DNA from 4 places in the Micromonospora narathiwatensis genome. Region 3 is predicted to be linked to each of the others. Evidence: riboswitches for the same ligand, from Rfam matches in the RefSeq annotation. Region 3 holds a riboswitch; each other region holds the start of a gene.
What was found. Region 3 has a riboswitch for cyclic di-AMP ahead of GA0070621_RS02995 (C39 family peptidase). Riboswitches for the same ligand answer to the same signal wherever they lie in the genome.

Region 1: linked by a shared signal. The riboswitch ahead of GA0070621_RS16600 (coiled-coil domain-containing protein) and the one ahead of GA0070621_RS02995 (C39 family peptidase) in region 3 are both predicted to bind cyclic di-AMP.
Region 2: linked by a shared signal. The riboswitch ahead of GA0070621_RS25990 (coiled-coil domain-containing protein) and the one ahead of GA0070621_RS02995 (C39 family peptidase) in region 3 are both predicted to bind cyclic di-AMP.
Region 4: linked by a shared signal. The riboswitch ahead of GA0070621_RS12195 (LysM peptidoglycan-binding domain-containing protein) and the one ahead of GA0070621_RS02995 (C39 family peptidase) in region 3 are both predicted to bind cyclic di-AMP.

The regions. Positions count from the first base shown of each region.
Region 1 covers NZ_LT594324.1:3,898,871-3,904,344, reverse strand. Annotated here, with positions in the region: gene GA0070621_RS16610 (SRPBCC family protein) at 1-373, shown strand, start outside; gene GA0070621_RS16605 (hypothetical protein) at 375-884, opposite strand; gene GA0070621_RS16600 (coiled-coil domain-containing protein) at 980-2,047, opposite strand; cyclic di-AMP (ydaO/yuaA leader) riboswitch at 2,054-2,185, opposite strand; gene GA0070621_RS16595 (cation diffusion facilitator family transporter) at 2,328-3,242, opposite strand; gene GA0070621_RS16590 (HelD family protein) at 3,376-5,474, opposite strand, start outside.
Region 2 covers NZ_LT594324.1:5,889,489-5,894,962, forward strand. Annotated here, with positions in the region: gene GA0070621_RS25980 (helix-turn-helix transcriptional regulator) at 1-303, opposite strand, end outside; gene GA0070621_RS25985 (carbonic anhydrase) at 505-1,149, shown strand; gene GA0070621_RS25990 (coiled-coil domain-containing protein) at 1,146-2,165, opposite strand; cyclic di-AMP (ydaO/yuaA leader) riboswitch at 2,170-2,300, opposite strand; gene GA0070621_RS25995 (YibE/F family protein) at 2,455-3,771, opposite strand; gene GA0070621_RS26000 (DUF6153 family protein) at 3,864-4,310, shown strand; gene GA0070621_RS26005 (DUF305 domain-containing protein) at 4,396-5,025, shown strand; gene GA0070621_RS26010 (metal-sensitive transcriptional regulator) at 5,204-5,474, opposite strand, start outside.
Region 3 covers NZ_LT594324.1:655,285-660,758, reverse strand. Annotated here, with positions in the region: gene GA0070621_RS03010 (CDP-glycerol glycerophosphotransferase family protein) at 1-123, shown strand, start outside; gene GA0070621_RS29755 (peptidoglycan-binding protein) at 327-1,262, shown strand; gene GA0070621_RS03000 (alpha/beta fold hydrolase) at 1,312-2,079, opposite strand; gene GA0070621_RS02995 (C39 family peptidase) at 2,184-3,047, opposite strand; cyclic di-AMP (ydaO/yuaA leader) riboswitch at 3,250-3,392, opposite strand; gene GA0070621_RS02990 (hypothetical protein) at 3,682-4,455, opposite strand; gene GA0070621_RS02985 (hypothetical protein) at 4,596-5,108, opposite strand; gene GA0070621_RS02980 (polysaccharide pyruvyl transferase family protein) at 5,474-5,474, shown strand, end outside.
Region 4 covers NZ_LT594324.1:2,760,264-2,765,737, forward strand. Annotated here, with positions in the region: gene GA0070621_RS12185 (M4 family metallopeptidase) at 364-2,421, shown strand; gene GA0070621_RS12190 (hypothetical protein) at 2,544-2,999, opposite strand; gene GA0070621_RS12195 (LysM peptidoglycan-binding domain-containing protein) at 3,194-3,853, opposite strand; cyclic di-AMP (ydaO/yuaA leader) riboswitch at 3,853-4,026, opposite strand; gene GA0070621_RS12200 (glycoside hydrolase family 3 protein) at 4,180-5,474, opposite strand, start outside.

The DNA.
Region 1 (5,474 bases), 3.2 Mb from region 3:
GACCCGCCAGGGCGAGCTGCACCCGCTGATCGTCCGGGTCCGCCAGTTGCCGCCCCGACCCGGCGCGCTGGCCAGCTACGCGATCACCGACCGGCTGGAGCTGGGGCCGCTGCACTTTCCGGTCACCTACCAGGCGGACGTGCTGGTCGCCACCGAGGACGAGGTGGTGACGGTGGCCCGCCAGCAGCCCGCCACCACGGTGCGTAACCACACCCGGCTGCGGGACGAGCCGGGCGGCGTGGTGCGCATCGACGTCGAGATCACCCTCTCCGCCCCGGCGCCGCTGTTCGGGTACGCCTTCCGGCAGGCCCGGGCGGCCCACCTCGGCCTCGCCAGCCGGCTCGGCGCCACCCTGGAGGAACAGGCGGGCTGAGTCAGCGCCGTCGCCCCGCCGCCACCGGACGGCGGGCCGCCGGGTTGGCCGGGCGCAGCTGTCCCCACGGCTTGTAGGTGGACAGCACGGTCATGACGATCAACAGGGTGCTGGAGACCGTCGGCGGGATGATCAGGTCCAGCCGGTCCCGGGTGGCGAGGTCCGGCCCCAGTTCGCCGAGCCGGCGCACCGTCGGGGTGAGCAACAGCAGCACCAACCCCAGCATCGCCGTGGTGATCGCGAACTTCACCAACACCCAGCGCCAGCGCAGCAGGCCCCACGGGGTGAGCAGCGCGCTGGTCAGCCCGACCAGCCAGACCAGCACGCTCAGCGGGGCGAAGAGCCAGGTGGCCAGCAGGCCCGCGGCCGGGTAGACCACCTCGGGGTCGGCCCCGCGCAGTCCGGCCACGCCGAGGGCGAGCAGCACCAGATCGGCGCCGAGCCAGCCGAGCGAGGTGACCAGGTGCAGGGTGAGCAGGGCCTTGCGCCCGGCGGGAGAGAGTCGGCTCATACCCCGATGCTCGGTCGTCGCCGGCCCGGCGTCGTGGGGCGCGCGGCGACATCCGGCGTACGTCGGTGGGCGTAGCCGGTCCGCCGGCGGCGGGCTCAGTACACCGACAGGTGCACGTGGTTGGTGTGGTCGCTGGACGGGTCGCCGTTGCCGCCGCTGTACGCCTTCCACCCGCTGCTGGGCAGCCAGATCTGCTTGTACCAGATCACGTAGAGCACGGCGAGCGGGTCGGCGTTGCGGATGAAGTACGCGGCCAGGTTGTTGCCGTACGTCTTGTCGCCGCCGGTGGCCACCCCGCCGAAGCCGTCCTTCTGCGCGGCGAAGTCGCAGGCCCGGCCCTTCGGGTGTTCGCCGGAGCCACTGGGCCGGTAGCAGGAGACGTACCGGGTGAACCCGGCCGCCTTGGCCTGCTGGAGCGCGTGCAGCATGCGCGGGGTGATGCAGCCGTTGGCCGGGGTCGGGTCGTTGACGCTGCACGACTCCGCGGGCCAGGAGCCGTCGGCGTTGCGCGGGGCCGGGGTGGCGTTGGCGCGGGACGTGCCCTGCACGCTGCCGCCGTTGGCGGTGGTGCTGGCGGCGGCCCGCCTGTTGGCCACCTCCAGCGCGCGTTCGGCCTGTTCCTTGCGCTTGGCCATCACCGCGACCTGCCGGCGCTGCTCCTGGATCTCGCCGTTCAGCGCCGCCTGGGTACGGGTTGCCTGGTCCCGGGTGTCGATCAGGTCGCGCAGTGCGCGGTCCTCGTGCGCGGCGACCTGTTGCAGGGTGGCGGCCCGGTCCATGAAGCCCTGCGGGCTGCTGCTGTCGAGCAGCGCCGCGGCGGTGCCGAGCCGTCCGCTCCGGTACGCGACCCCGGCGATCTCGCCGACCTTGGCGTCGCGTACGCCCAGCTCCTCGTTGATCGTCTTGAGCTGGGCGGCGAGCTGCTGCTGCCGCTTCACCGACTGGTTCAACGCCGCCCGCGCCTCCAGCCAGCCCTTGCTGGCCGCGTCGAGCTGGGCGCGCAGCGCCGGGGTGCCGCCCTCGTCGTCGCCGGGCGCGGCGGCGAGCAGGCCGGTCGGGGCGGTCGCCGAGGCGGGGGAGACCGGCGCGGTCGCGATGCCGAGGGCGAGCGCCGCGACGAGCAGGGCCGCCAACCGGGCGGCCGTCCGTCGTGCAGGTGGCATTCCAGGTGTCCTTCCGTCAACCGCCGACCGGGTTAGCTGACGGGTTCGGGACGGAAGATCCCTACCGCTGACGCGGATGCACCCCAGGAACGTGGTTCCCCGGCTCGCCGAGCTGTGGCGATTAGGCGACGGCCGCCACCGGCGACGCGCTGCGCCACCTGCGGAGACCGCGACTGAGCCTACCGGCCGGGCGCCGATCGGGCCGCCAAGGCGGGGACCGAAAATCGGAACGAAGCCGGCACAGATGAACAATAGCCACTTGGATTTAAGTTTGCCCTAATTACCACTCGACCGGGCCGCACGCTCCGGCCGACGCTCCGGGTTCGATCTGCAACGTGGCGTGATCGATCCGGAAGTCCTCGTGCAGGGCGGCCCGTGCCGCGGCCAGCACCTCGCCCACCTCCGCGTCGGGAGCCACGGTCAGGTGCGCCGACGCCACGTCCATCCCGGAGGTGAGCGTCCAGACGTGCAGGTCGTGCACCTCGGCGACGCCGGGCACCGCGGCCAGCCGGTCGCGTACCGCGGTGACCTGGAGGTGTTCCGGGGCGGCCTGCACCAGGATGCGGACCGCGGCCCGCCCGAGCCGCCAGGTCCGGGGCAGGATGAACAACCCGATCGCGACGGCGACCAGCGGATCGGCCCACCACCAGTCGGTGAACACGATGACCAGCGCGGCGGCGATCACGCCGAGCGAGCCCAGCAGGTCGCCGAGCACCTCCAGGTACGCCCCGCGCAGGTTGATGCTCTCCTGCGCGCCGGCCCGCAGCAGCGCGAACGCGACGATGTTGGCGAGCAGGCCGAGCACCGCCACGGCCAGCATCGGCCCGGCGAGCACCTCCGGCGGCTCGCCGAACCGGCGTACCGCCTCGACGAGCACGTACGCGGCGACCGCGCCGAGCAGGATCGCGTTGGCGAGCGCGGCCAGCACCTCCAGCCGGTAGAGCCCGAAGGTGCGCTGCGGATCGGTGTTGGCGCGCCGGGTGGCGGTGATCGCGGCGAGCGCCATGCCGATGCCGAGCACGTCGGTGAACATGTGCCCGGCATCCGAGAGCAGGGCCAGTGAGCCGGTGGCGAACGCGGTCACCGCCTCGACCAGCATCAGGGCAGTGAGCAGCCCGAACGCGGCCCAGAGCCGACCTTGGTGGCGGTGTGCGGCGTTGGTGACCGTGCCGCTGTGGTCATGACCTGCGCCCACGCCCACACCCTTTCGTCCCGCGACCCGCCCGGGCACAATCTATGCTCACATCGCTATGTATGCAAGTGATCGTCCGGGCGACGGGAAGCGCCGGCTCGGGCGCCCGCGGCCACGCCGCGACCGCAAGCCGTCGTCAGCGCACCGGGTCGAGCGTGGTGAGGCGCTGGGTGGCCCGGGACAGCGCCACGTAGAGCGTCCGTACCCCCGAACCGGGATCGGCCCGGATCTCACTCGGCGCCACCAGCACCACCCCGTCGTACTCCATGCCCTTGGCCTGGAGGCTGGTCACCACCTGGAGCCGGCCGCCGCCCAGGTCGCCCAGCCAGCCGGCGACCTCGTCCCGGCGCGGCACCGGCGTGATCACGCCGACCGTCCCCTCGACCTCGGCCAGCAGCGCGTCGGCCGCCGCGACGGTCGCGGCGGGCAGCTCGGCGACGGGCACGGTCCGCTCCACCGGCGGCACCCCGGTGGAGCGCACCGCGGTCGGCAGCGCCAGGTCCGGGTAGCGCCGGCGGATCTCCGCCGCCGCCACCGCGAAGATCTCGGCCGAGTTGCGGTAGTTGGTGGTCAGCTCGTAGCGGGACCGGCGCCGCCGCCCGAGCGCCTGGTCCCGGGCCCGGGTCAGCTCCTCCGGGTCGCCCGTCCAGGCGGTCTGCGCCGGGTCGCCCACCACCGTCCAGGAGGCCAGCCGGCCGCGCCGGCCGATCATGCGCCACTGCATGGGCGAGACGTCCTGCGCCTCGTCGACCACCACGTGGGCGTAGTCGCGGTAGTCCTCCGGGCGTTCCCGGGCGGCGGCCCGGGCCGCCCGCTGCCGGTCGGCGAACGTGCTCAGCTCGCGGACGCCCCCGGCGAGCTGGAACGGGTCGCGCTTCGGCTTCGTCCGCTGCACCGGCTTGCCGAGCAGCGCGTCCAGCTCGTCCAGCAGGGCGATGTCCGCGATGGTCAGCCCCTCGGTGTCCAGGGTCCGGTACGCCTCGGTCAGCAGCCGGATCTCGCCGGCGGCGAGCACGCCGCCCGCGTACCGGCGCAGCCGCTCGGGGCGGGCCAGCCAGCCGAGCACGTGCCGCGGGTGCAGCCGTGGCCACCATGCCTTGAGGAACTCCCGGAACTCCGGCCGGTCGATGATCTCGTCCTCGAACGCGGGCTGCTCCGGCAACCGGCCGATCCGCAGCCCACGGGCCTGCTTGTACAGGGCGGCGAGGACGGCGTCGAAGCCGGCCCGGCGCACCTCGTTGCGGCGCGCGCCACGGGACAGCGTCCGGTCCCGGATCGCGTCCAGCTCGGCCCGGCCCAGCCGGAGCAGTTCGCCCCGGTAGAGCAGGCGCAGCTCGGTGGGGGAGTCCGGGACCGCGTCCCGGACCGCGCGTTCCAGCACCCGGCGCATCCGCAGCGACCCCTTCACCGCCGCCACCTCCGGCGGGTCGGTGCGGGTCGCCGACATGCCCCAGAAGAGCGAGCCGAGCGAGTGCAGGGTGGCGGTCTCCTCGCCGAGCGAGGGCAGCACCGAGGCGATGTACTCGACGAACACGCCGGACGGGCCGACCACCAGGATGCCGCCGCCGGCGTACCGGGCCCGGTCGGAGTAGAGCAGGTACGCGGCCCGGTGCAGCGCCACCGCGGTCTTGCCGGTGCCCGGGCCGCCGGAGACGATCGTGACCCCCGAACCGGGCGAGCGGATCGCCTCGTCCTGCTCCCGTTGGATGGTGGCGACGATGTCCCGCATGCCCCGCCCGGTGGCCCGGGACAGCGTGGCGAGCAGCGCGCCGTCGCCGACCACCGCCAGGTCCGGCGGCGCCGCCTCCGGGTCCAGCAGGTCGTCCTCGATCCGGGTGACCCGCTCCGCCGACGACTGGATGGTGCGCCGGCGTACCACGCCCATCGGGTCGGCCGGGGTCGCCTGGTAGAAGGCGGCGGCGGCCGGCGCCCGCCAGTCGACCACCAGCGTCTCGGCGTTCTCCCCGCGTACGCCGAGCCGGCCCACGTGCAGCACCTGCCCGGTACGCAGGTCGAGCCGGCCGAAGACCAGCCCCTCGTGCTCGGCGTCCAGCACGTGCCGGCGCTGTGCGGCGTGGAACACCATCGCGTCCCGCTCCACCAGCGCGCCGAAGTTGCCGACCCGGGCCAGCCGGTAGCCCTCCCGCTCGGCCTCGGCGGCCGACCGGCGCAGTTCCGCCAGGCGGGCGTACACCCGGTCGAGATGTCGCTGTTCGACGGCGATCTCCCGGTCCA
Region 2 (5,474 bases), 1.4 Mb from region 3:
GAAGAGGGCGAGCAGGGCGCCGACCTGCTGGTCGGCCTCCGCCGGGTGCCGGAAGTGGCCGCTCGGGTTGATCGTGTACTCGTTGCGCCGCCCCACTCGGGTGCGGCGCAGGTAACCACCGGCCTCCAGGTCGGCGACGATCGCCTGGGCGGCCCGCTCGGTCACCCCCACCTCGTCGGCGACGTCCCGCAGCCGCGCGGTCGGGTTGCGCGCGATGGCCAGCAGTACGTGCCCGTGGTTGGTGAGGAAGGTCCAGTTACGGCCGCTCCCGTTCTCGCCCGCTGTCGTCGCCATGGTGGTCATGGTATGGCTTCGGGCCGCGCGTCCCGGCTCCCGCCCTGGCCCGGTTCCGCTGCCGTCCGGTCAAGCGTCGACCAACACATGAAATCTGTATCACGTAAATCTTGACGTATCTTGGCTGTGGGTGTGACGGTGGTTCGCGCGGCCGTCTCCGCCGCCGACCGGGTCGACCAGGTCGTTTCGCGCGAGGACGAGGTGACTGCCGTGACGCCGACCACTCCCGAACAGGCGCTCGCCGAGCTGTACGCCGGAAACCGTCGTTTCGTCACCGGCGTACCCCATCATCCGAATCAGGACGCCGGGCACCGGGCCGCCGTCGCGGACGGCCAGCACCCCTTCGCGGTGATCGTCGGTTGCTCCGACTCCCGCCTCGCCGCCGAGATCATCTTCGACCGCGGCCTGGGCGACGTCTTCGTGGTGCGGACCGCCGGCCACACCGTCGGCCCCGAGGTGCTCGGCAGCGTCGAGTACGCGATCACCGTGCTCGGCGTACCACTGGTCGTGGTGCTCGGCCACGACTCCTGCGGGGCGGTGCAGGCCGCCCGGGACGCCGTCGCCACCGGCACCTCCCCGGCCGGGCACCTCGGTGCCGTGGTGGAGGCCGTCGTGCCCAGCCTCCGCCGGGCCGCCCGGCAGGGCATCGAGGACGTGGACGGGATCGTCGACATCCACATCGCGCAGACGCTGGAGGCGCTGCTCGCCCGGTCCACCGTGCTCGCCGAGCTGGTGTCCGCGGGCCGGTGCGCGGTGGCCGGCATGTCGTACCGGCTCAGCGCGGGCGAGGTGCGGATGGTGGCCGAGGTGCCCGCCGGCACCCCGACCACGACGCTGACCGACGACGGCGACTAGAGCAACGACATGTGGACGTGATCGGTGTGGTTGGAGGGCCCGCTGTAGGACTTCCAGCCGGTCGCCGGGAACCAGATCTGCCGGTTCCAGATCACGTAGTAGATGCCCAGCCGGTCCGCGTTGCGGATGAGGAAGGCGGCGACGTTGTTGCCGTACATCCGGGTGTCGTTGTTGTGCCAGGGCGCGAAGCCGCTGTTCTGCAACGACCAGTCGCAGGCCCGGCCCTTCGGGTGCTCCCACGGGCCGCCGGACCGGTAGCAGCCGGCGAAGCGGGTGAAACCGGCTCGCCGGACCTCCTTGTAGGCGTGCAGAGTGCGCGGGGTGATGCAGCCCGAGGTGGTGGGGTCCTTCTCGCTGCACGACTCGGGCTTCCAGCCGCCGTCTGCGCTGCGACCGGGCCCGATCCGGGCCACCGGCGAGGTGGCCGAGACCAGACCGCCGGTGAAGCCACGCCCGCCGACCAGCGACAACGCCTTCTCCGCCGCGACCTTCTCCCGGGCCATCGCGTTCTTCTGCTTCTCCTGCTCGCGCACCTCGCCGTCGAGCGCGATCTTGGCCTGCTCCGCGCGGGTCTTCGCCGCGTTGACCTCCGCCAGCCGCTGCGCGTTGACCATGTTCAGCTCGTCGAGGGCGGCGGCCCGCCGGACGAAGGAGTCGGGTGTGTTGCTCTCCAACAGCATGGCCATCGCGCCGATCCGGCCGGTGCGGTACGACTGCGCGGCGATCTGGCCGACCTGCGGGCGCAGCGCGTCGAGTTCGGCCTGTGCCGCCCGTACCTCCAGGGCCAGTTGGAGTTGGCGCTGCTTCGACTTCTCCAGCTTCGCCTTGGCCTGAAGGTAGGCGCGGTTCGTGGCGTCGAGGACGTCCGTGATGAGCGGAGGATCGTTGTCCTCCTCGTGCCCTGAAGGGGTGGGGTTGGCGGGCGCGGCCATGGCCGGGGTCGGCCCGGCGACGATGGCGAACGCGGCGAGTACGGCCACCACGGGTGTCAACCAGTGGCGCAGGGGTGCCGTCACAGTGTTCCCTTCCGTCGACCGCCGACCGGGTTAGCTGCCGGGTTCGGGACGGAAGTGGCCCCTACCGCTGGCGCGGATTCACCCCAGGTACCTGGTTCCCCGGCTCGCCTTCGAGCGATTGGGCGGTGGCACCGCAGGCGCCGCAGCGCGCCTTCGGCGGTGACCGGCAGCGACGTTACCTGACAGTCCCCGCGGCGATCTACGTCCGGAAGCCGACCAATAGCGCGATTTCGCCGTAGCCCTGCGTGACCAGCGTCGCGTTTCAAGCCGGCGGTCACGCTGCGGAGTTTCACCATGCGGCCTCCGTGCTCCCCGACGGTCCGCGCCGCCCCGCGACCGCCCCGCCGAGCGCCTCCAGGGCCTCGCCCCGCTCCGCCGGTGGCCGGGCCGCGGGCGGCCTCGCCGGCTCGGTGTCCGACCCGGCCCGCCGGCCGGCGGCGGTGACCACCGCGGCCAGCCCGGTGGTCAGCGGTACGGCGGCCACCAGGCCGAGCGTGGCCACGATGCTGCGGACGATCTCCTGGGCCATGAACTCGCTGGTCAGGATCTGGCTCAGCGGGCGGGAGTCGGCGACAAGCAGGAGCAGCAACGGCAGCGACGCGCCCGCGTACGCCAGCACGATCGTGTTGACCGTGGAGGCGATGTGCGCGCGGCCCACCCGGGTGGCCGCCCGGTAGAGCTGGATCCGGGACAGCCCCGGGTTCGCGTACGACAGCTCGGTGACCGTGGCGGCCTGGGTGACGGTGACGTCGTCCAGGACGCCGAGGGAGCCGATGATGATGCCGGCCAGGAGCAGCCCGTGCAGGTCGACCTCGCCCTGGAACATCGACAGGGTGGTGGCGTCCTCGCTGCCGAAGCCGGTCAGATGGGTGGTCGCGGTGGCCACGGCGCCGAGCAGGCCGGTCAGTACCAGGCTGCCCAGGGTGCCGAGCACGGCCACCGAGGTCTGCGTGGTGATCCCGTGGGTCAGGTAGAGCACCACGAACATGATCAGCGCTGACCCGACGATGGCCACCAGCAGGGGCGGCTGGCCCGCGCCGATCCCCGGCAGCACGAAACCGAGCAGGATGGCGAAGCTCGCCACCAGGCCGCCCAGCGCGGCCAGCCCGCGCCAGCGGCCGAACGCGACGATGGCGGCGGCGAACAGTACGGCGAGCCAGACCAGTGGCGCGCCGCGCTGGTGTTCGGCGATCTGGTAGCTCTTCGCCGCCGGGTCGGCCGGGTCCGTCAGCTCGACCAGCACGACCGCGTCGCCCACCTCGACCCGGGGCGCGCCGGGTCCGGCCGGTAGGGGCACCTCGACCTGCCGCCCGGCGGCCGGGCCCTGCTCGGCGGTGACGGTGACCGTTCCGCACGGGCCGGTGGAGTCGCCCGGACCGCCCTCCGGCGTCTCCGCCGCCGGCGGGCAGGGCTCGGTCACCACCCGGGTCACCGTGCCGTGGTAGCGGGGCACGTCCGGGTCGGCCGTCGGCTCCCGGGTGTCCCGTGGCCAGAGCACGATCGCGGCGACCACGGTGAGCAGGAACAGTGGCACCACCGTCGCGACGAGGATCCGTCGTACCCCGGGCGGGGCGGACGGAGCGGGACGGGTGTGGTCGGCGCCCATGGCGAGACTCCCAACGATTCACAGCCGGACACGTGTCGCCGGGCCGGTGGTTCACCGTAGTCGGCCCTGCCGCACCGGCTAGCGTGGTCGGCGTGCGTACGGAGGCGGCGCTGACGACCGGGCGGTGGGTCCGGCTCCTGTTGCTGCTCTGCACGCTGGTCGGGTTGGCCGCCATGCACACCCTCGGGCACGGCGCGCACGGTGCCGCCGGCCGGTCCGGCGGGCATGACGGCGGGCACATCGGCGGGCGCCCGGCCGCCGCCGCGCCGACCATGGTCGAGAGCTGTCCGGGCGACGGCTGTCACGCGGGTGTGCTGCCGCTACGTGACCTCGGCGGCGACCCGTCCGGGTGGAGCGTGTGCCTGGCGGTTCTCGGCGCGTTCGCGGTGGCCCTGCTGGTCGCCGTGCTGCTACGGGCCGGGTCACGGCCCGGCGGGCTGACCCTCGGCGGCCCGGCACGCGCCGCCCGCGGGCCGCGCGCCCCGCCGCCCCGGCCGTACGGGCTGCGCCTGGCGACGGCGTCGGTGCTGCGCAGATAGGACGCCCCGGCGCGGGTGGACCGGAAGAACCGGTGACCCGCGTCCGCCGTCCGCTGCGTATCTTCCGACACCGAAAGGCTCAACCGTGTTCACTCGTACCCTTGTGCGTCGGGCCGCCCTGGCCGGCGCGACCGTCACCGCCGCGCTGGCCCTGGCCGCCTGCGGCGGTACCGACCATTCGACCGCCGGCTCCGGCCACGGCACCGGCTCGGCGGGCAGCGGCTCGCCCTCCGCCGGGGCGTCGTTCGGCGACGCCGACGTGATGTTCGCCCAGCGGATGATTCCGCACCACCGGCAGGCCGTGGAGATGGCCGGGCTGGCCGAGGGCCGGGCCGCCGATCCGGAGGTGAAGAAGTTGGCCGGGCAGATCGAGGCGGCCCAGGCGCCGGAGATCGCCACCATGACCGGCTGGCTCGCCGCCTGGGGCCGGCCGGTCCCGTCGGCGAGCGCCGGCCACGGCATGCCGGAGATGGATCACGGCATGCCGGGGATGATGTCCGACGCCGACATGACGAAGCTGGCGGCGTCCTCCGGCGACGACTTCGACCGGCAGTTCCTGGCCATGATGATCGCCCATCACGAGGGCGCGCTCGCGATGGCCGAGGACGAGCTGGCCGGGGGCGCCAACCCGGAGGCCAGGGCGCTCGCCCAGCGGATCGTCGACGCCCAGCAGGCCGAGATCGAGGCCATGCGGAAGCTGCTCGACCGGCGCTGAGGCCCGTACGCGTCGGGTGCCGGGGTCGCTCGCCGGCCCGGGCACCCGACGCTGGCCGGCTTCGGCAGCCTGTGGGTCGCTGGCGCGGGAGCTCATGCCGCTCGTTTCGGAGCTGATGTCACAGACGGGTCGGCCCGTCCGGATTCGCGCCCGCCATCGCGTTCGTGGCGGTCTCTGGTCAGCCGCGCTTCATCAGCCGGCCGACGGCGGCCATCATCTCGGTGGCCATCTCGTCGGCGCGGCCCTCGGCGGCGCCCTCCCGCATGCAGTGCCGGGCGTGCCCGTCGAGCAGGCCGAGCCCGACCTTGTCCAGGGCGGCCTGGATGGCGGAGATCTGGGTCAGCACGTCGATGCAGTAGCGGTCGTCCTCGACCATCTTCTCGATGCCGCGGACCTGCCCCTCGATTCGGCGGAGCCGCGCGAGCAGCTGGTCCTTGCTGGCGGTGTAG
Region 3 (5,474 bases):
TCGTACGCCGAGGCGTTCCTCGACGCCGCCCGCCGGCAGCTCGGACCGGGCTGGACCGCGCCGGCCCCGCGCGGCGCCGACGCGGTCGCGCCGGACGGCTCGCCGCTGTCCCCCACCGCCTGATCCACCCTCACCTCCGGACCGCCCCGCCGCCTTCGGCGGGGCGGTCTTTCGGTGTGCGGAAGATCACCGCCATTCAACGATCGTTGTAAATATTGAACATCATCATCATACTTGCTCCCGGGCAGCCCACCGGCGCAATGTCGCCGGCCCTACCGGCGATGCGGTCCGCCGCACGCCACCACCCCTCGTCCACAGGAGCACACATGCCAACCCTCCTTCGTCGACTCGCGATCTGGCTCGGCGCGCTCGCGCTCGCCGTGGCGGCCGCACTGACCGGCCCGACCGCCGCCCAGGCCGCGGCACCGGCCTGGCCCCTGCTCAGCAACGGCTCGACCGGCGCCAACGTCACCACCGCCCAGTACCTGCTGCGCCACCGCGGCTACAGCCTCACGGTCGACGGCCAGTACGGCGCCGGCACCACCTCCGTGGTGAAGTCCTTCCAGTCGGCCAACGGCCTCTCCGCCGACGGCCAGATCGGGCCGCAGACCTGGGGCAAGCTGGTGGTCACTCTGAGCGCCGGAGCCAACAACGACGCGGTCCGCGGGCTGCAGACCTCACTCAACAAATACGGCTACGGCCTGGCCGTGGACGGCGACTGGGGCCCCGCCACGACCAACGCCGTGAACAACTTCAAGTCCGCCCGTGGCCTCTCCGGCGGCTCGGTCGACGCCACCACCTGGCAGTACCTGACCGGCGGCAGCGGCGGCGGCACCGGCAACTACCGCCTCATCATCGGCAAGTCGGTGCTGCCCCGCAGCGAGTACGACGACCCGCACCACGACTACCCGGCGATCGACCTGCCCACCGTGACCGGCACGACCACGTACGCGATCACCTCCGGGACGATCGGGCACGTGGGCGGCAACTGCGGCCTCGGCATCGGCATCACCGGCGACGACGGCGCGTACTACCTCTACTGCCACCTGAACTCGCGCTCGGTCGCCGCCGGCTCCCGGGTCAGCGCCGGCCAGGTCCTCGGCTACACCGGGGCCACCGGCAACGTGACCGGCCCGCACCTGCACCTGGAGGTCCGCGTCAACGGCGCCAACCGCTGCCCGCAGAACATGCTGTTGGCCATCTACGACGGCGTCACCCCACCCGCCCCGTCCGCCCTGCCCGCCACCGGCTGCACGTACTGACGGCAACCCGCGGTCGTGATGTCGTCGCCCCGTCCACGGGGCGACGGCGTCACGGCCGGTCGGGCGACGCGAACGGCGCGAGCAGGTCGAGAACGGCGGCCGCGTCCTCGACGTGCGCGTTGTGGCCGAGCCCCGGCAGGGTCGTCACCGGCACGCCCAACTCCTTGAGCTGCGCGTCGGTCACCATCGGGTCCTGCTCACCCCGGGCCAGCAGCACCGGCACGTCGGTCGCGGCGAGCAGGTCGGGCAACCGCGGCTCCCCCACCGCGAACGCGGCCGGGTCCATGGCCAGCCGCCAGCGGCCGTCCTCGCGGCGCAGCCCGGCGTCCACCACCGGATGGTCGGGGGCGAAGAGCCCGGCCAGCCCGGCGACCCGCAGGTAGCGGCGGGCCGCCTCGTCCCGGCTGGCGAACCAGGTCACCGGCCGTTCGGCCAGCTCGCGGGCCTTGTCCAGCTCGGTCGGGGACCAGGCGACCTTGATGCCGAGCCCGATCACCGCGTCGACCGGCAGGCCCCGTGTCCGCGCGGCCAGCGCCAGCGCCACCACCCCGCCGAGCGAGTGCCCGAGCACCACCAGCCGGTCGCGGGGGCCGAGCCGGTCGGCTACCGGGCCGAGACCCGCCACCACCCGGTCCGCGAGGTCCTCGAAGGAGTACGCCGGCAGCGGCGGCGACCAGCCGTGGCCGGCCAGGTCGGGGGCGAGCCAGCGCCCCGCCCAGCGGCTCTCCAGCAGCGGCGCCCAGGGCAGCCACACCTCGCCGGTGGCGCCCAGGCCGTGCAGCAGCAGCAGATGGCGGGTACCCGTCTCGTCGGCCATACGGCGCAGTGTCGCATCGGACCGGCCACCCGCGCGAGACACCGCGCATACGAGGTCGGGCACCGGCTCGGAGGAGCCGGTGCCCGACGGGGGGAGGGGTGCGATCAGGCCGAGTAGCCGCGGGTGGCGGCCCAGTTCGCCAGGTTGATGGTGGTGATCCAGTAGGACGGCACCGCCGGGTTGGCCGAGTCGGCGATCTTCACGGCCCGGCCGTCGTCCTGGTAGCCGACCACGGCGATGTAGTGGCCGCCGGGGAACGAGTGCCAGCCGCCGTTGGTGTCGGTGGCGGAGCCGGCGATGTTGACCACCACGCCCCGACCGTCGGTGACGGCCTTGACCACGTCGGCCTGGAGCTGGTCCATCTGGGCCGGGGTCGCGGCCTGGCCGGGGATCATGTGGGTCCGGTACGGGCTGCCCTTGACCATCTGATTCAGACCCCGGGTGGTGTCCTCGGCCGAGTTGGTGCCGTTCTCACCGGCGTTCAGCGGCACGGCCATCGCGTCCTGGGTGGTCTCGATGCCGCTCGCGCTCAGCGCGTTGCGCACCGCGGCCGGGCCACAGTTCCAGTAGGCGGTCTGCGCCTGGTAGTTGTAGTCGAGGACCTTGGTCGACGGCGGCGTCGGCTTCGGCTTCGCCGTACGGGTCACGTCCGGGTCCGCCTTGGCCTTGCTCGGCGACTCCGACGCGCTCGGCGAGTCGGACGGCGACGCGCTCGGCGAGTCCGACGGCGACGGGGCGGCGACGCGCGCCTCGCCGCGGCTGGCGACCTCGCCGAGCCGGGGGGCCAGCTCGGCGACGGCGGCGGTGTGCTCCTGACGGGCGGGCGCCTCATCGGCGCTGGCCAGCGCGGCACTGGCGCCGCCGGCGAGCACGAGGGCCGCCGCGGAGCCGGCGACGATCTGGTAGGGGCGCTCGGTCGCGAGGCGCCCCAGCTGACGCTTCAGGTGGTGCTTCACGTATTCCTCCACGAGGGCCTGAGCGGCGCACGCCGACCCGACGCGCGGACGGGGTCACGCGCGTTGCCGGGCGGGGTGGCCGCAGGAACGGGCAGCGCCGGTGAGCCGGGCTGCGGGGGCGGTTGCCGGAACTCGGTCGCCGGTCAGGCGAGCGAGGGCACCGCGGCTCCGTGGAGGCGGGGGGAGGATCGGGGGGAGGTTGGCACGAGGATGGCACTCCTTCCGTGGCCGCCTACCGGGTTAGCTGACGGATTCGGGCGGGAAGTACGCCCTACCGCGGGCCGCAGCTCGCGGATTCACCCCGGTGTTGCACTGGGTCCCCGGTTCGCGAAGATCACGATTAAGCGGGTCGGTACGGCGTCGCCACCTGCGATCGAAAACCGCACCGGACGCGCCGACACTACCGGTGGGCTCGCCTCCTGCCAACCGCTCCGACCTGCTTAAACATCGGAATTACCGGCGCCGACCGGAACAGCTCGCAACTGATGTGACTCAATGGGACAGGCAGTTATCCCGTAACCGCCGGGCAAGAATCGGACACCGCACCGATGATCGTTCCGGAATTGCGGGAGTCGATCGCCCGCACTGATCCGGATGACCGTTTCCGGGCAGACAGTGACGGGACTCACCGAACTTGGGTAACGATTCAGCCGACCCGTGCCGGGCGGAAGCGCGCGGCACCGCCGGCCGGCACCGCCGCACGGGTCGGGGCCACCGGCTCGGCACGGCGTACCGGGGCCGGCCCGGGGCGCAGCGCCTCGGTGGCGGCGTACGCCTCCAGGGCCAGGGCGCGGGCCGCGTCGGCGGCCAGCTCGGCGTCGCGCCAGGCCCGCTCCTCCCGCTCGGCGGCGGCCCGCCAACCGGCCCACCGGCCGTCGCGTACCACGCGGGCCAGGACGATCTCCTGCTCGGCCGGGTGCCGGCGCGGATCCCACCCGTTGCGGTGGGCCAGGACGTCGGCGAGCTGGCGGGCCGACAGGTCGCCGTGCCAGTGGGCCACCATCGCGGCGTGGTGCAGCCACCGTTCCCGGGCCGCGTACTCGGCCGGCGTGCGCCGGGTACGCGGCTCGGGCAGCACGGCGGCACCGGCGAGACGCCGGGCGCCCGCCTCGGCCTCGTCGTACGCCCGCCAGGCCCGGTCGGCCGCCGCCTGGGCGGTCAGCCACTGCTCACGGCGCCGGCGGGCGGTCTGCGCGGCCCCGGCGGCGGCCACCGCCACCTCGTCGGCGTACCGGCGCAGGTCGGCGTGGCGGGCCGCCTCCTCGGCGGCCGGGTCGGGGGCGTCCTCCACCGGAACGTCCCGTTCCGGCCTGGCGACGAGCGCGGCCAGCAGGCCCAGGGCGAGCACGAGCAGGGCCGACCAGATGGCGGCGGCCTCGGGGATCTTGCTGAGGAAGTGGTAGAGAACGGTCTGCTGCATGGTCGGCACCTCACGGGAACGATGTGACGGAGAGGTCCGCACCGGCCCGAGTGCGGGCGCGACCGGTTACGGGCGCCGTCGGGCGGGTGCGGGGTGAGGTTCGGTCGGTACGGCGAGGGCGGGCCGCGGCCCGCGGGTCGTCAGCGGGTGGGCGGGGCCCGGGAGCCGACGGTCGCCGGGACCAGCCCGACCAGGGCGTGCTGCCGGTCGGCCGGCAAAGCCACGGCCAGACGCGACGCCACCGGATCTGGCGCACCGACCGGCCCGACCTGCCGGCAATCGCTGCCGGCCCGATCGACCGCACCGGCCCGGTCGGCGGCACGGTCCCGATCGGCGGCACCGGCCCGGTCGGCGGTGCCGGTCCGGTCGGCGGTGCCGGTCCGGTCCGCGGCACCGGTCCAGCCGGTGCTGCCTGCTCCCGGCCCGACCCGAGCCGCCGAGCCCGGCGCGGAGTCGGCGGTGCCGACCCGGAGGGTCAGGGCCTCGACGGGGCCGGCGGCGAATCGGGGAGCGGCCTGCGCGGTCGCGGCCGGGCCGACGGGCAGCGCGGCCGCGCCGAGCGAGCAGGCGACCAACACGGCCAGGCTGGCCAGCGTGCGGGCCCACCAGCGCGCCACCCACCACACGGGACAGGTGAGCGCGATCGGAAGCACGGCTCCAACCTACCGCCGATGCCGCGGCGCCGCACCGCCGCCGGGCGTGTCGCGTCCGCGCGGATCCGGGCACTGACCAGGATGGACGGCCGCGGCGCGGGGCATCGGGCGGGTGGCGTGCGGCTCGGCCCGGGTCGGGCCGCGCGGCGTGCTCGACCGACCTGGGTCGCAGTCCGCATCACCGTGCACCAGATGGAAGGCCGGCGCCCCCACGCGCCGGACGGGCGAGCGGGACGCCGCCCGCTCAGCCCGATGGCGTAGGATTCCGGCTCCTGCACGGAACGGGAACCGTACTGCCGGCCGGTCGGGCCGCCCCCGGTCCCCGCCGGGCACGCGGTGCCCGGGACGGAAGGTGGACACCCCGGA
Region 4 (5,474 bases), 2.1 Mb from region 3:
TGACCGATGGCCGAGTACGCGCCATCAGCAGACAGCGGCATTGACCGCAATTCGGACAGCCGCGGTCCACCGAGGAGAACATCAGCCCTGATCAGGGGCTATTGAAGATCATGGCTTCGCCGGATCGGGATCTTCGGCTGACGATCGACAGGGACGGTTGCTCGACTCACCCATTGCTCGCCGACCGGGGCCGTGTGATTGTGCTCCAGCGAGTCCGCCGACCCCCGGCGGCTCGGACGGTCGATCTGTCGAACCGGGGCCACGCCGGCAGCTCCGGAGACCGACCGTCACCTCGCCTCGCCACATCACGCCACGCGCCCCCGACCGGGCTCCGCGTGGCCAGAAACAGAGGAGCACACCCCCTTGAAGCTCTCACCCCGCCTCGCCGTGCTCTCGGGCGCGGCCGCGGCCGGCCTGATCGCCGCCGGCACCGCCGCGGCCGTGCAGGCCGCGCCCTCCAGTCCTCGCCCCGACCCCGCCCAGGCCCGTGCGCTCGCCGCCAACTCGGCCAGCGCGCTGGTCGCCGGCCGACCCGCCTACCTGCACACCAGCGCCGACGAGGCGTTCGTGCAGCAGGAGGTCATCTCCTCCGAGGGCACCCAGTACGTGCCCTACGAGCGCACCTACAAGGGCCTGCCGGTCGTCGGCGGCGACTTCGTCCTGGCCACCGACGCGACCGGCAACCTGAAGTACGCCTCCGTCGCCCAGCAGCGGAGCATCGGCAGCCTCGCCACCACTCCGAAGCTGACCTCGGCCGCCGCCGCGAAGACCGCGCGTGCCCAGCTCAAGACCGTCGACACCGTCGAGGGCACCAAGCTGGTCGTCTACACGCTCGGCGCCCAACCGGCCCTGGCCTGGGAGACCACGGTCCGTGGCACCGACGCCGACGGCCCGAGCCGGCTCACCGTCGACGTCGACGCGCTGACCGGCACCGTGCTACGTACGCAGGAGCACATCGTGTACGGCACCGGCACCGGCGCGTGGAACGGGCCGAGCCCGCTCACCCTCAACACCACGCTGTCGGGCAGCACGTACTCCATGAAGGACCCGAACGTCACCAACCAGAGCTGCCAGGACGCCGCCAACAACACGACGTTCAGCAAGTCGACCGACACCTGGGGCAACGGCACCGCCACCAACAAGGAGACCGGCTGCGTCGACGCGCTGTTCGCGGCGCAGACCGAGCACAAGATGCTGTCGCAGTGGCTCGGCCGTAACGGCGCCAACGGCAGCGGCGGCGCGTGGCCGATCCGGGTCGGCCTGAACGACCAGAACGCCTACTACGACGGCACCCAGGTCCAGATCGGCAAGAACACCGCGGGCCAGTGGATCGGCTCGCTCGACGTGGTGGCCCACGAGATCGGCCACGGCATCGACGACAAGACCCCGGGCGGCATCTCCGGCAGCGGCACCCAGGAGTTCGTCGCCGACACCTTCGGCGCCGCGACCGAGTGGTTCGCCAACGAGCCGGCGGCGTACGACGCTCCCGACTTCCTCGTCGGCGAGAAGATCAACCTGGTCGGCAGCGGCCCGATCCGCAACATGTACAACCCGTCGGCGCTCGGCGACCCGAACTGCTACTCCAGCAGCATCCCCAGCACCGAGGTGCACAAGGCGGCCGGCCCGGGCAACCACTGGTTCTACCTGCTGGCCATGGGCAGCAACCCGACCAACGGCCAGCCGACCAGCCCGACCTGCAACAGCAGCACCGTGACCGGCCTGGGCATCCAGCCGGCCATCAAGATCATGTACAACGCGATGCTGCTGAAGACCACGTCCTCGTCGTACCTGAAGTACCGCACCTGGACGCTGCAGGCGGCGAAGAACCTCTACCCGAGCAGCTGCACCGAGTTCAACACCGTCAAGGCCGCCTGGGACGCGGTCAGCGTGCCGGCGCAGTCCGGTGACCCGACCTGCACCAGCGGCTCGCCGACGCCGACCCCGAGCTCCTCGACGACCCCGCCCGCGGGCTGCTCGGGCCAGAAGCTGGCCAACCCCGGCTTCGAGTCCGGCAACGTGAGCTGGACCGCCAGCTCCGGCGTCATCACCAACTCGACCGGCCAGGCGGCGCACGGCGGCTCGTACAAGGCGTGGCTGGACGGCTACGGCACCACCCACACCGACACCCTGTCGCAGTCGGTGACGATCCCGTCCGGCTGCCGGGCGACCCTCAGTTTCTGGCTGCACATCGACACCGCGGAGTCGACCACGACCACCGCCTACGACAAGCTGACCCTCCAGGCGAACAGCACCACCCTGGCCACCTACTCCAACCTCAACAAGAACACCGGCTACGCGCAGAAGTCCTTCGACCTCTCGTCGTTCGCCGGCACCACCGTCACCATCAAGTTCACCGGCGCGGAGGACAGCTCGCTGCAGACCTCCTTCGTCATCGACGACACGGCGGTCGACCTCTCCTGATCACCGACGAAGCGGCCGGTCGTCGTCCTCCCGACGGCCGGCCGCTTCGTCAGCCGTGTCTCGTCCGTCTCGAAGGCGTCGTGAGCGGCTGGCCACCGTCCCGGAGCGGGACGCCGCTCGCCTCAGCGCTCCGCCCGGGCGCCCGTGTCGCCGCCCCGGTTGAGTCGGGCCATCACGTCCTCCATCGCCCGGCTGAACAGCTCCATCTGCCGTACCGACTGCTCCTGCAGCCCGCCGAGCCGCACGGCCAGGGCGTCGACGTCGGCCCGCGCCGAGGCGCTGACCTGGGCGTCGAGGTCGGCGAGGGCGGCGTTGACGGCCACCACGACGTGCCCGCAGACCGCCGCCATGCCCGCCTCGGCCAACTCCGGGTCGACGGCGACGGACTCGAGCCGGCCACCCTGGACGACCACGGCGCGGACCCGGCCGTCGGCCGCGGAGCCCTCGGCGCGGAGCAACCGCCCCGGGTCGCCGTCGGGTTGCTCGGCGGCCCGCGAACGCATCGAGGACAGCGCCTGCTGGGTCTGGGTGAGCAGTTCGTCGAGGCTAGCGGCCGCGGAGAACGGGTCGTTGGTCATAGCCGCGCTTTCTTCACGTCTTTCCGGAGCACCGTGACCTTAGCAACCACGCCCGACGGCGCCGACCCGGCCGGGCACGTCGGTGCGCCCCGCGCCGCTGCCATGCGGAGAGTGGCCACCCCGCCGGGAGTGGCCACTCTCCGCATGCGTCAGCGCCGATCGCGGGGACGGCAGGGTGCCGCCCCACGACGGGATCAGGACAGCCGCAGGCGCATGCCTGGGAAGATCAGGCCCGGGTCGTCACCGACCACCCGCCGGTTGCGCTCGTACAGCGCGTGCCAGCCGCCGGTGATGTCGCGCGCCTCGGCGATCTCGGACAGGGTGTCACCGCGCTTGACCACGTAGCTGCCGGTGCCGCCGGTGCTCGGCGCGGTACGCCGGTGGCCTCGGCTGGTCGACTGCTCGTGCCGCGACGCCCGCTCGCTTTTCGCCTTCTTCGGGGACCGGTGGTCGGCGGACTCCGACGTGGACGAGTAGTGCTTCGTCGAGCCGCCCTTGCGGCCGCAGACCGGCCAGGCGCCGATACCCTGCCCGTCGAGGACCTTCTCGGCGACGGCGATCTGCTCACCGCGGGTGGCCAGGTCGGCACGGCTGGCGTACCGCTGCCCGCCGTAGCCGTTCCAGGTGCCCTTCGAGAACTGGAGTCCGCCGTAGTAGCCGTTGCCGGTGTTGATGTGCCAGTTGCCGCCGGATTCGCACTGCGCGACGGCGTCCCAGTTCACGCTGGACGCACTGGCCGGCGCGGCCGGCCCGAGGATCGCGGCGGCACCGGTGGCGGCGCCGGCGACGAGCGCCCCGACGGCGACCCTGCGCCGGGTGAGGCGTCGGTGACGTGCGGTTTGTTCAGTTGCCATGTGGGTTTCCTCCACGCCGACGAGGTGAGCTGTCGGGTTCGGGCCGAGGAGCCCGGCCGCCGGATCGGCGGCTTCACCCCGAGGTGTCGAGCACCGAGGAACATGTGGGTCCCCCGCTCCCGCCTGAGGTCCAGGTACCACGAGCCGGTGGCGGGATTAGGCGTTACCGGCCCGTGGTGTCCGCGATCGCGAACGCAAACGACGTTAGGGACGGTTTCGGATGATCGCCCACTTCTTGTGAAGTTCTTCACCCGGCCGAGCGAAGGCGTCGCCGGTCGAGTTGCGCACCGTCCGAAGGTGCCTTACAACGCCGCGAACACCGCCGTTCAGTACGTCAGGCCGTACCCCTGCGGGAAGAGCGGCACCTGCCCGTCGCCGGCGTTGATGGGCTGCTGGCTGACCGAGTTCATCCAGGTCATCGGCAGTTTCCCGGTGGGCGCGTACGCGCCGAAGAGGACGTCGGCCACGCCACCACCCTCGGTGCCGGGCAACCAGGAGGCCAGCAGCGCGGTCCAGTTGGGCAACTCGGCGGCGATGTCCAGCGGCCGGCCGGAGATCAGCACCACGACCACCGGCACGCCGGCATTGCGCAGCGTCGCGATGGTTCGCAGGTCCTCCCGATCGAGGCTCATGCTGCCGGCGCGGTCGCCCTGGCCCTCGGCGTACGGCGTCTCACCGACCACGGCGACGGCCGCGCGGTAGGTCCGGTCGATGCCGGTGCCGCGCTGGTTGTAGGTGACCGTCGTGGTCGGACCGACCGCTGCCCGGATGCCCTGGAGGACGCTGGTGCCCGGGGTGACGGTGCCCGACCCGCCCTGCCAGGAGATGGTCCAGCCCCCACTCTGGTTGCCGATGTTGTCGGCGTTCTTGCCGGCAACGAAGATCTTGTTGTTGTCCGGGGCCAGCGGCAGGATCCCGGCGGTGTTCCTGAGCAGCACCTGCGACTCACGGACGGCCTGCCGGGCGAGCGTCCGGTGCGCGGCGTTGCCCACCGTCGGGGTCCAGCTCCGGTCGGTGTACGGCCGCTCGAACAGGCCCAGCTCGAACTTCTTGGTGAGGATCCGCCGGTTGGCGTCGTCGATCCGGCTCACCGGCACGTGCCCGTTCTGCACCTCGGCGCGCAGGGTGCTGATGAAGGTCTTCCAGGCGGTGGGGACCATGACCATGTCGATGCCGGCGTTGATCGCCGTGCTGACCTCGGCGGCGGTGAAGCCGGCGCTGCCGTCGATCTGGTCGATGCCGTTCCAGTCGGAGACGACGAAGCCGGAGAAGCCGAGTTCTCCCTTGAGGACGGTGGTGATCAGGTATTGGTTGCCGTGCAGCTTCACGCCGTTCCAACTGCTGTACGAGATCATCACCGCGCCGACACCGCGCTGCACGGCGGCCTGGAACGGGGGCAGGTGGATGGCCCGCAGGTCGGCCTCGCCGAGCTGGGTGTTGCCCTGGTCGACGCCGCCGTTGGTGCCGCCGTCACCGACATAGTGCTTGGCGGTCGCGAGCACCGACGTGGGCCCGCCGAGCGTGCCGCCCTGCAGGCCGGTGACCAGGGTGGACATGGCCGACGGCAGGTCCGGCGTCTCGCCGAAGGACTCGTAGGTGCGACCCCAGCGGTCGTTGCGGG